3 regions of the Vibrio kasasachensis genome follow, and region 3 is predicted to be linked to each of the others. Evidence: predicted binding sites of a transcription regulator. Region 3 holds the regulator's gene; each other region holds the start of a gene.
What was found. Region 3 encodes MetJ, which represses methionine synthesis genes. Its sites were predicted from a motif close to TTAGACNTNTANANGTCTAA; they were not measured.
Positions count from the first base shown of each region.

Region 1: metA (homoserine O-succinyltransferase MetA) is a predicted target of MetJ. The motif match lies at 1,585-1,604, and genes of this name have one in related genera.
Region 2: metH (methionine synthase) is a predicted target of MetJ. The motif match lies at 1,517-1,536, and genes of this name have one in related genera.

Region 1 covers NZ_JAKJTB010000012.1:44,727-47,999, forward strand. The annotation lists gene pilW (type IV pilus biogenesis/stability protein PilW) at 1-487, opposite strand, end outside; gene metA (homoserine O-succinyltransferase MetA) at 619-1,560, opposite strand; gene L4C38_RS09050 (ATP-binding protein) at 1,693-2,070, shown strand; gene L4C38_RS09055 (AAA family ATPase) at 2,455-3,273, shown strand, end outside.
Region 2 covers NZ_JAKJTB010000010.1:426,998-430,270, reverse strand. The annotation lists gene L4C38_RS06830 (DedA family protein) at 1-43, shown strand, start outside; gene L4C38_RS06825 (cation:proton antiporter) at 131-1,414, opposite strand; gene metH (methionine synthase) at 1,586-3,273, shown strand, end outside.
Region 3 covers NZ_JAKJTB010000014.1:106,908-110,180, forward strand. The annotation lists gene L4C38_RS12370 (malic enzyme-like NAD(P)-binding protein) at 118-1,392, shown strand; gene metJ (met regulon transcriptional regulator MetJ) at 1,524-1,841, opposite strand; gene L4C38_RS12380 (O-succinylhomoserine (thiol)-lyase) at 2,063-3,229, shown strand; gene L4C38_RS12385 (bifunctional aspartate kinase/homoserine dehydrogenase II) at 3,230-3,273, shown strand, end outside.

The DNA.
Region 1 (3,273 bases), on a different contig from region 3:
AGTAGCCGATCGCTTTTGCTTTATTCTTCGATTTTAACGCGCAAAAAGCTGCGTTTTCGTAGCTGTCAGAGATTAAGTAGTAATCGGGTTTTTCGATGGCTTGATTGAAGAGTTTATCTGCTTTTTGGTACTGCTTCTGCTTACACAAGAAAGTACCGTAATTATTGAGGACATTGCCATTGTTAGGGTGCTGAGCTAACGCGGTTCGGTACAAGTTTTCAGCTTTACTGTTTTCGTCTACTTGTTCGTAGTAATGTGCCAAGGCGATTTGTGAACGATAGAAGTTAGGTGCGTATTGATAAGCTTTTTGCAGGTTTTCTTGCGCTTTAATCATGTTCCCTTGCTGTAAATACCCAACACCTAAGGCAATTCGTGACTCGGCTTTCTGTTCGGAATGGCTTTCAATTACCGGTTTGTTACCGACATCCACGGTTACACAAGCAGGTAGAAAAAGAGTCAGATAAATGGCTAGTATCCGTGTTTTCATCACACCTTCCTTTTATTCTCGCTAGAGAGTATATGTTTCTCACGAGCGACATAGAATGTGGCTTGGAACGAATGCGAGGAAGCTGGCAGCAATAGATGAAAAAAAAGGTCACTTAACATGACCTTGAGAGTTTAATCATCTTTAGTGAAATTGGCTTCACTAAAGTGTTCTAAATCGAACGGCGTTTGTTGGTAAACACAATAGTTGAGCCAATTGGAGAAGAGTAGGTGCCCGTGACTACGCCAACTTGCCCGTGGCGGGTTCTCTGGGTTGTTGTCTGGGTAATAATTGACTGGGATAACCGGTTCCATTCCTTCACCTAAGTCACGAACGTACTCAGTGTGCAATGTATTGGCATCATATTCAGGGTGTCCGGTGACGAACACGTTACGTTTGTCTTTGGTTGATGCCAAGTAAACACCGGCGATATCAGAAGTCGCCAAAATATCCAAATCAGTATGTTGCTCTAGATAATCAGATGAAAAGTCAGCGTAGCGGGAGTGTGGTGCTAAAAACTCATCATCGAACCCGCGTAAAATAGGATGGTAATTATTCTGTGTTTGATGTTTATACACACCAGAAAGCTTTTCTTTTCGAGTGCGCTTTGGCAAATCATATAACAGTTTGAGACCCGCTTGCGCAGCCCAACACACGTAGAGCGTTGATGTAACATGCTCTTTTGCCCAGTTCATAATGCTTTGTAGATGCTCCCAGTAAATCACATCTTCAAATTGTACTAAGCCTAGCGGTGCGCCAGTGATGATCATGCCATCAAAGTTACGTTCTTTTACCATTTCAAATTGGCGATAAAAGGTATCTAGGTGCTGAGTGGGCGTGTTCTTGCTTGGTCGATTGTCTATGCGTAACAGCTCAATATCAACCTGAAGCGGGCTGTTAGATAGCAGACGTAAAAACTGAGTTTCCGTTTCAATTTTCATCGGCATAAGATTGAGGATCAACACTTTCAGCGGGCGAATATTTTGAGTCGCAGCACGCGTTTCTGGCATGACGAAGATATTCTCTTCGCGCAACACATCAGAAGCGGGTAGTTGATCGGGTATCTTAATCGGCACGGCTTTCTCCCTAAAGCGTATTATTTGGACGTCTATACATCCAAACTTACATCAATCAATTTGAGATGTCGACAGCAATTTTAAGTATAATCTTTAATCATCCATTTAGACTGATTGTTAATCATCCTTTCCATGGCAAAACTGACACTGATTAGAGGCTTACCCGGCTCGGGGAAAAGCACGTTAGCAAGGCGCTATTCTGCGCATCATTTTGAAGCCGATATGTATTTCGTTAATTCGGCGGGCGAATACTGCTTTGACGCTAACCAATTGGAGAGTGCGCATCGTTGGTGCCAAAAACAAACGGAAACCGCGCTGCGTAAAGGCGAAGATGTCGTTGTGTCGAATACCTTTGTACGCCGTTGGGAAATTAAGCCGTATTTTGAACTGGCGAAGAGGCTAGGAGCCCAGTTTGAAATCGTGGAGTGCAAAGGGGAGTTTGGCAATATTCACGGCGTTGAGCAAAGCGTTATAGATAGGATGCGCAACCGTTGGCAAGAGTGGAAGTAGGTAACGCAGGAGAGTGTGACTCACTTTTGGACATTTCCATGCCAGTTGCTTTCCTAAATTAGCGTCTAACGGATAACTACAGGTATTGCAAACCTCCAATCAAGTGGTCAAATTTACTTAGCCACTGCAATTAGCCAGTCCTCCTTTATATGGTCATACCAAGGAGAAAGAAGCCGAACCTTTATCAAGATGGTTCGGCTTTTTACGTCTGAGCTCTGTAGGTTATCAAAGGAACTATTCGTGAAGATAATAAGTGTTAATAATAATTCAATTGCTTGTTGATTTTACGCATGTTGTTAGACGATAAACCAATTCTTTATATCCTCAAATGCAACTGGGCTCTATCATACTAGGCTCTTATTTGGCATGTTAAGGTAAACGAAGATGAATGCTGTAGAATCAATAGTAGAGTGGTCCAAGGATAAGCCCGTATGGTGGAATCTAGCACTAAAGATTGCTCTTGAAGAAGGAGAGCTAAACCAACACCATATCGATTTTATTTTTAATTTTGCGAAGAGTGTTGAGGGCTTAGAACCGAAACATCCAAACCATGAACAGTTATTGTTACCGATTGATATATCGGGCTACATGACGGAAGAAAACTCGGTGCGACTGATCAGCTTGTCTCGAGTTGAAGGTGTTGCTGCGTTAGCTGAAGGTCAAACATTAGAATTTAGAAAAGATGGACTAACTATCGTATATGGTGACAACGGGGCCGGTAAGTCTAGCTATACGTCCATTTTGAAAAACGCGTGTTTGACTCGGGGAGCATTGAAACCTATTGCAGGTAATGTTTTCACTTCTTCACCTAAACCTCCTCAAGCTTTACTCACACTCGAAATTGATAAAACACCGACAGAATTAACTTGGAGTAACGGGGCATCAAATAATAATGCTGCCAAGTCTATTCGTGTATTCGATACATCTTCAGCACACCACTATTTATCCAATGAAGATGCTTTAGGTTATAAACCCGTAGGTTTGAACTTAATCACAGAGCTTACAAAGGTTGTGGAAAGCATAAAAAATAGAATAAGTGAAGATGTAATGGGTGGGAACGGTTTTGTTGCTATTCCATCGTTAAATTCACAAAGTAAAGCTGCATTATTCCTTAATCAAATTTCACAGTTAACAAATGAAGCTGATATTGAATTGCACTGCGCAACTAAGGAAGAAATTGAATCTATAAAACCATTGCAGGAC
Region 2 (3,273 bases), on a different contig from region 3:
GGCAAAGAAATTAAAAGCAATGGCAGATAAAATTGATCATTGATCGCTTGATAGAGTTTTTTGATTACCATGATTCAAAAGCTAATTGAACTCTTCAGATCGAAAAGGCAGCCGTTCGGCTGCCTTTCTATTATTGATTCCGATCTATCTCTGCGCGCTTCGCTTTTTCTATAATTGGAGTGATAGTTGAGCCTTGGATAAGGATGGAGAACACAACAACTGAATAGGTCATCACAAGGATGATCTCTTTCACGTCGATCAGTTTATCCGGAATAACCCAAATCCCCGCAGGAATCGATAGTGCCATTGCTAAAGCCAATCCACCGCGTAGACCACCCCATGTAAGAATTCTTATTGACCAAGGGTTATAGCTACGGTAACGTTTGAATCCAATATAAGAGCAGAAGACACTGAGATAGCGAGCGGTAAGCACTAATGGAATCGCAAAAGCCATTAAAATAAAATCTTCTTGATGGAATTTAAATAACAACATCGACATGCCGATCAACAAGAATAATAAGCCATTCAAAAATTCATCGACTAACTCCCAGAAATTATCTAAATGGTCCTCACTTTCTTTAGAGAAACCAATGTAGCGAGTCCAATTACCGATCATTATGCCTGAAACAACCATAGCTAATGGTCCGGAGACATGAAGATAGTCTGCAAAAGCATAGCCAGCGGTAGGAATGCCAATAGTTAACAGAAGTTCCATTGAGTGGTCATCAGTAGCGCTGATAAGATAATGGAACACTAAACCTAGCACTAAGCCATAGGCGATACCGCCAATCGCTTCTTGTATAAATAACAAAGTGACGCTGCTGACTGTTGGAGCTTCTGTACCAAATGCAATGGTGTAGATGGTGACGAAAATAACTAAGCCAAATCCGTCATTAAATAGCGATTCACCTTCAATTTGTGTTGAGATGCGCTTGGGCGCGTTAAGTTTTTTCACAATGGCTAGGACGGCGATGGGGTCTGTCGGAGAGATTAAAGCGCCAAAAAGTAGGCAGTAAACTAATTCAAAGTGGATATCGACTAGTTGGCAAAATCCATAAAGGACAAAACCGATAAAAAAGGTCGAGAATAGTGTTGCCCCTAGTGCCAAGACGGTTATTTCCCACCTTTGATCTTTCAAGTTGGGAAGTTTAATGCCCAATCCGCCTGCGAAAAGCAAAAATCCAAGTATTCCTTTCAACAGAAAATCTTCGAAGTTAATGCTGGCAATTGTATCCGAAGCGATCGCCGTTAACTCGAACCAATCATTTTGACCCGCAATCAAGATAAGAAGCGACAGCATCATTGACCCGCCGGTAATTGCGATGGTCGTTTGCATTTTTCCTATCTTGCTGTTTACAAAAGCAATGAGCATTGCTGCGGCGGATAAAAAACAAAGAGTGTAGTAGACGGACATGATGCGACTCTTGTGTAACAAAGTATTACTAAATAGTCTGTGCTTAAGCACAAAAAATGGCAAACACTATTTCTGTGGACTTACGTCATGATCTTGGTGGTTTTGGACGTCTAGACTCCTTTTGTTTCTGTGATAGGATGGAAGGAACAACTAAAGGAATGAGGCTGTATTGTGGGAAGCATGTTAAGACAACAGATAGTAGCACAGCTTAAGCAACGTATTATGCTGATCGATGGTGGCATGGGCACCATGATTCAAGACTACAAACTCGAAGAACAAGATTATCGTGGTGAGCGATTCGCTAGCTGGCATTGTGATCTTAAAGGGAACAACGATCTGTTAGTTCTAACCCAGCCAAAGTTGATTAAAGATATTCATATTGCTTATTTAGAAGCCGGTGCCGATATCCTCGAAACCAATACGTTTAACTCTACCACTATCGCCATGGCTGACTATGACATGGAAAGTCTAAGTGATGAGATTAACTTTGTGGCGGCTAAATTAGCCCGCGAAGCTGCGGATGAATGGACAGCTAAAAATCCGGAGAAACCTCGTTATGTCGCAGGGGTACTTGGTCCAACAAACCGTACTTGCTCTATCTCTCCTGATGTAAACGATCCTGGTTATCGAAACGTATCATTTGATGAGCTAGTTAAAGCTTATTCTGAGTCAACTCGAGCACTGATTAAAGGTGGATCAGACCTTATCCTAATTGAGACAATTTTTGATACTCTCAATGCCAAGGCGTGTGCCTTTGCTGTTGATAGTGTATTTGAAGAGCTCGATCTCGAATTACCAGTGATGATCTCCGGCACGATAACTGACGCATCTGGACGAACGCTTTCTGGGCAAACAACGGAAGCATTTTATAACTCTCTTCGCCACGTTAAACCTATTTCGTTTGGCTTAAACTGCGCCCTTGGTCCTGACGAACTGCGTGAATACGTTAATGAGCTTTCTCGTATTTCAGAATGCAATGTGTCAGCACATCCTAATGCAGGCTTACCTAATGCCTTTGGAGAGTATGATCTTTCTCCTGAAGATATGGCAGAACATGTAAAAGAATGGGCGGAAAGTGGCTTTCTCAATTTGATTGGTGGATGTTGTGGTACAACACCAGAACACATCCGTCAAATGGCGCAAGTAGTCGAAGGAGTTAAACCTCGCCCATTGCCAAAGATTCCTGTTGCTTGTCGTTTATCCGGATTAGAGCCGCTAACGATAGCAAAAGAATCTCTCTTCGTTAATGTTGGTGAGCGAACCAACGTAACGGGATCTGCTCGTTTCAAACGATTAATTAAAGAAGAACTGTACGATGAAGCATTAAGTGTTGCCCAGCAACAGGTAGAGAGTGGCGCTCAGATTATCGATATCAATATGGATGAAGGCATGCTCGATGCTGAAGCTTGCATGGTTCGATTCTTAAATTTATGTGCGTCAGAGCCTGAAATATCTAAAGTACCGGTGATGGTTGACTCTTCTAAATGGGAAGTTATTGAAGCGGGTCTTAAATGTATTCAAGGCAAGGGAATTGTTAACTCAATATCGTTGAAGGAAGGCAAAGAAAAATTTGTACAGCAAGCCAAGTTAATTCGTCGCTATGGCGCGGCTGTTATCGTGATGGCTTTTGATGAAGTAGGGCAAGCTGACACGCGAGAGCGGAAAATTGAAATATGTACCAACGCCTATAATATTTTGGTTGATGAAGTTGGTTTCCCAGCAGAAGACATTATTTTTGACCCAAATATTTTTGCAGTCGCAACTGGGATTGATGAACACAATAATTATGCGGTTGATTTTATTGAAGCCGTTGGGGATATAAAGCGAACGCTACCTCACGCCATGATCTCTGGCGGGGT
Region 3 (3,273 bases):
TCAGCGATTAATATATCTATAATAACAATATCAATCGCAATCTTACCTATGCAGCTTGATTTGCTTCCACTAAAATAACTTCCGCTTAACAATTAACAACAATGAGAAACATCCCTTATGTCAGATGACCATACACAAGAATTGACCGCCGAAGAACTGTTTCGTCAGCAAGCTCTGGATTACCACGCCCTTCCTATCGCAGGAAAAATTTCTATCGAGCTAACAAAACCAGCAGAAACAGCCAAAGACCTTGCTCTAGCCTATAGCCCAGGTGTTGCGGAGCCAGTGCGAGAAATCGCACAAAATCCTGACAATGTTTATAAGTACACCTCAAAAGGCAATATGGTCGCGGTTATTTCTAACGGTACCGCTATTCTTGGTTTGGGTAATTTAGGTCCTCTGGCATCAAAACCTGTCATGGAAGGTAAGTCACTGCTGTTCAAACGCTTCGCAGGGCTTGATTCAATTGATATCGAAGTAAAGCACCGCACAATTGAAGAGTTTGTTGATACGGTAGCGAATATCGCAGATACCTTTGGTGGTATTAACCTTGAAGATATCAAAGCACCAGACTGTTTTGAGATTGAAAAACAGCTGATTGAACGTTGCGATGTACCCGTGTTTCATGATGACCAGCATGGCACCGCAATTGTCACGGCAGCAGGCATGCTCAATGCCATTGAACTGCAAGGTAAGAAGCTAGAAGAGGCCACTATCGTGTGCCTTGGCGCTGGAGCGGCGGCAGTAGCATGTATGGAATTGCTGATCAAATGTGGCGCAATGCGTGAGAAAATTTACATGCTTGATCGCAAAGGGGTTATTCATACTCGACGCGATGATCTTAATGAATATAAAAAGCTATTCGCCAACAATACCGACAAGCGCACACTCGAAGATGTGATTGAAGGCGCGGATATTTTCTTAGGTGTATCTGGACCTAACTTGATGCCACAACAGGCATTGACGCTAATGGCAGATAAGCCGATTGTCTTTGCTTGCTCTAACCCTGATCCTGAAATAAAACCTGAGTTGGCTCATCAAGTCCGTGATGACCTCATTATGGGTACAGGTCGCAGCGACTACCCTAACCAAGTCAATAACGTGCTTTGTTTTCCGTTTATTTTCCGCGGGGCGTTGGATGTGCGCGCCAGTGAGATTAATGACGAGATGAAACTGGCTGCGGTTGAAGCCATCCGCCAATTAGCAAAAGAGCCAGTACCGGCTGAAGTGCTCGTTGCCGCTGGGGCTGACAAGCTTGAATTTGGTCACGAATACATTATTCCTAAACCAATGGACCCTCGCCTACTGCCTAGAGTAGCAAAGGCAGTCGCGCAAGCAGCTGTTGATTCTGGTGTGGCACGAATCGAGATGCCTGAGAATTATATGGCATAGAGTTATACGACTTAATTCTCACGCCAATACATTTCAATTCCTAAGTATTAGCAGATCAAAAAACCGCAGACTCAAATATCTGCGGTTTTTTGTTTTCTGCTGGATTGGTGCTAGGCTCCAGCTTCTAACAATTAATCATCAAACGCTTCAAATTCAATGCCCATATCGGTCATCAACTGCTTCGCTTCTGTTGGAATATCATCAGGACGATCTTTACGTAAATCTTCATCCGTCGGCAGTGGTTGCCCTGTATAAGCATGTAAAAATGCTTCGCACAGTAACTCACTATTAGTTGCATGGCGTAAGTTATTAATCTGACGGCGTGTACGTTCATCAGTTAATACCTTTAATACTTTCAATGGAATTGAAACTGTAATCTTCTTTACTTGTTCGCTCTTCTTTCCATGTTCAGCATATGGGCTAATGTAATCGCCATTCCAGTCTGCCATTGCGCACCTTCGTTATTGTTAGTCATTAATTTATGCAAAGTGTAATTTTAGCGGCTTTTAAGGCTACAAGCAAAGACATATAGACGTCTGGATGTGTTGACGTCTTAAGTTAACAGCAGTAAAGTAGCGTGAATGGATTGTGAATGTATTGTATCAACAAGTATTGTGTAGATATAACGCATTCAAACTGACAAGTCACTATTGTTCGGAAGGAAACACTTATGAGCACCCGCAAGCCTGCTACTATCGCGGTCCGCACTGGCATCGAGTCGGATACCCAGCACCATGCTGTGGTTCCACCTATTTATCTTTCGACCAACTATGGTTTCCCAGCTTTTGGTGATGTCCCAAAATACGATTATACCCGATCAGGCAACCCAAATCGTGGCTTGTTGGAACAAACACTGTATGAGCTCGAAGGTGGAAAAGGGGCGATCATTACCAACTGTGGAACCTCCGCCCTCAACTTGTGGGTAACCACCTTTCTGGGACCTGATGATTTAATTGTCGCGCCGCATGACTGCTATGGCGGTACCTACCGTCTATTTAACACTCGTGCGCAGAAAGGAGATTTTAAGGTATTGTTTGTTGATCAATCTGATCCACAAGCCCTTACAGAGGCGTTGGCGCAAAAGCCCAAACTAGTACTAATTGAAACCCCATCTAACCCATTGGTACGCGTGGTAGATATCGAACACGTTTGCCAGCAAGCGCATCAAGTCGAAGCATTAGTGGCAGTCGACAATACCTTTTTGACACCCGTGTTCCAAAAGCCGCTAGAACTTGGCGCTGATTTTGTTATTCACTCCACGACAAAGTTTATTAACGGTCACTCTGATGTGATTGGCGGCGTGGTGATCACTAAAACCGAACAACACGCTGAAGAATTGGCATGGTGGGGCAATTGCATTGGTGCTACCGGCACACCGTTTGATAGTTATATGACTCTGCGCGGCTTACGAACTCTTGGAGCGCGAATGAGAGTACATGAAGAAAGTTCAGTCGACATTCTCGAGTATCTCAAATCCCACGCCTGCGTGGGCACAATTTACCATCCAAGCTTACCTCAACATCCTGGTCATGGCATCGCCACCAAACAGCAATCCGGCTTTGGTTCTATGCTGAGTTTTGAGTTTGCTGGCAATTTTGAACAACTAAAAAGCTTTGTTGGCGCACTTGAGTTATTTTCTTTGGCTGAATCTTTGGGTGGTGTTGAAAGTTTGATTTGCCACCCTGCATCCATGACGCATCGAGCAATGGGTGAAGCCGCTCTAGAAGAAGCGGGAATATCACAGCAATTACTGCGTCTATCCATCGGTTTGGAAGATGTACAAGACCTAATTTCCGATCTTGAGCAAGCCTTTAAATTGGCATTGGAGGAAAACTAAATGAGCGCTGAGAGACAGCTGCATAAATTTGGTGGTAGCAGCTT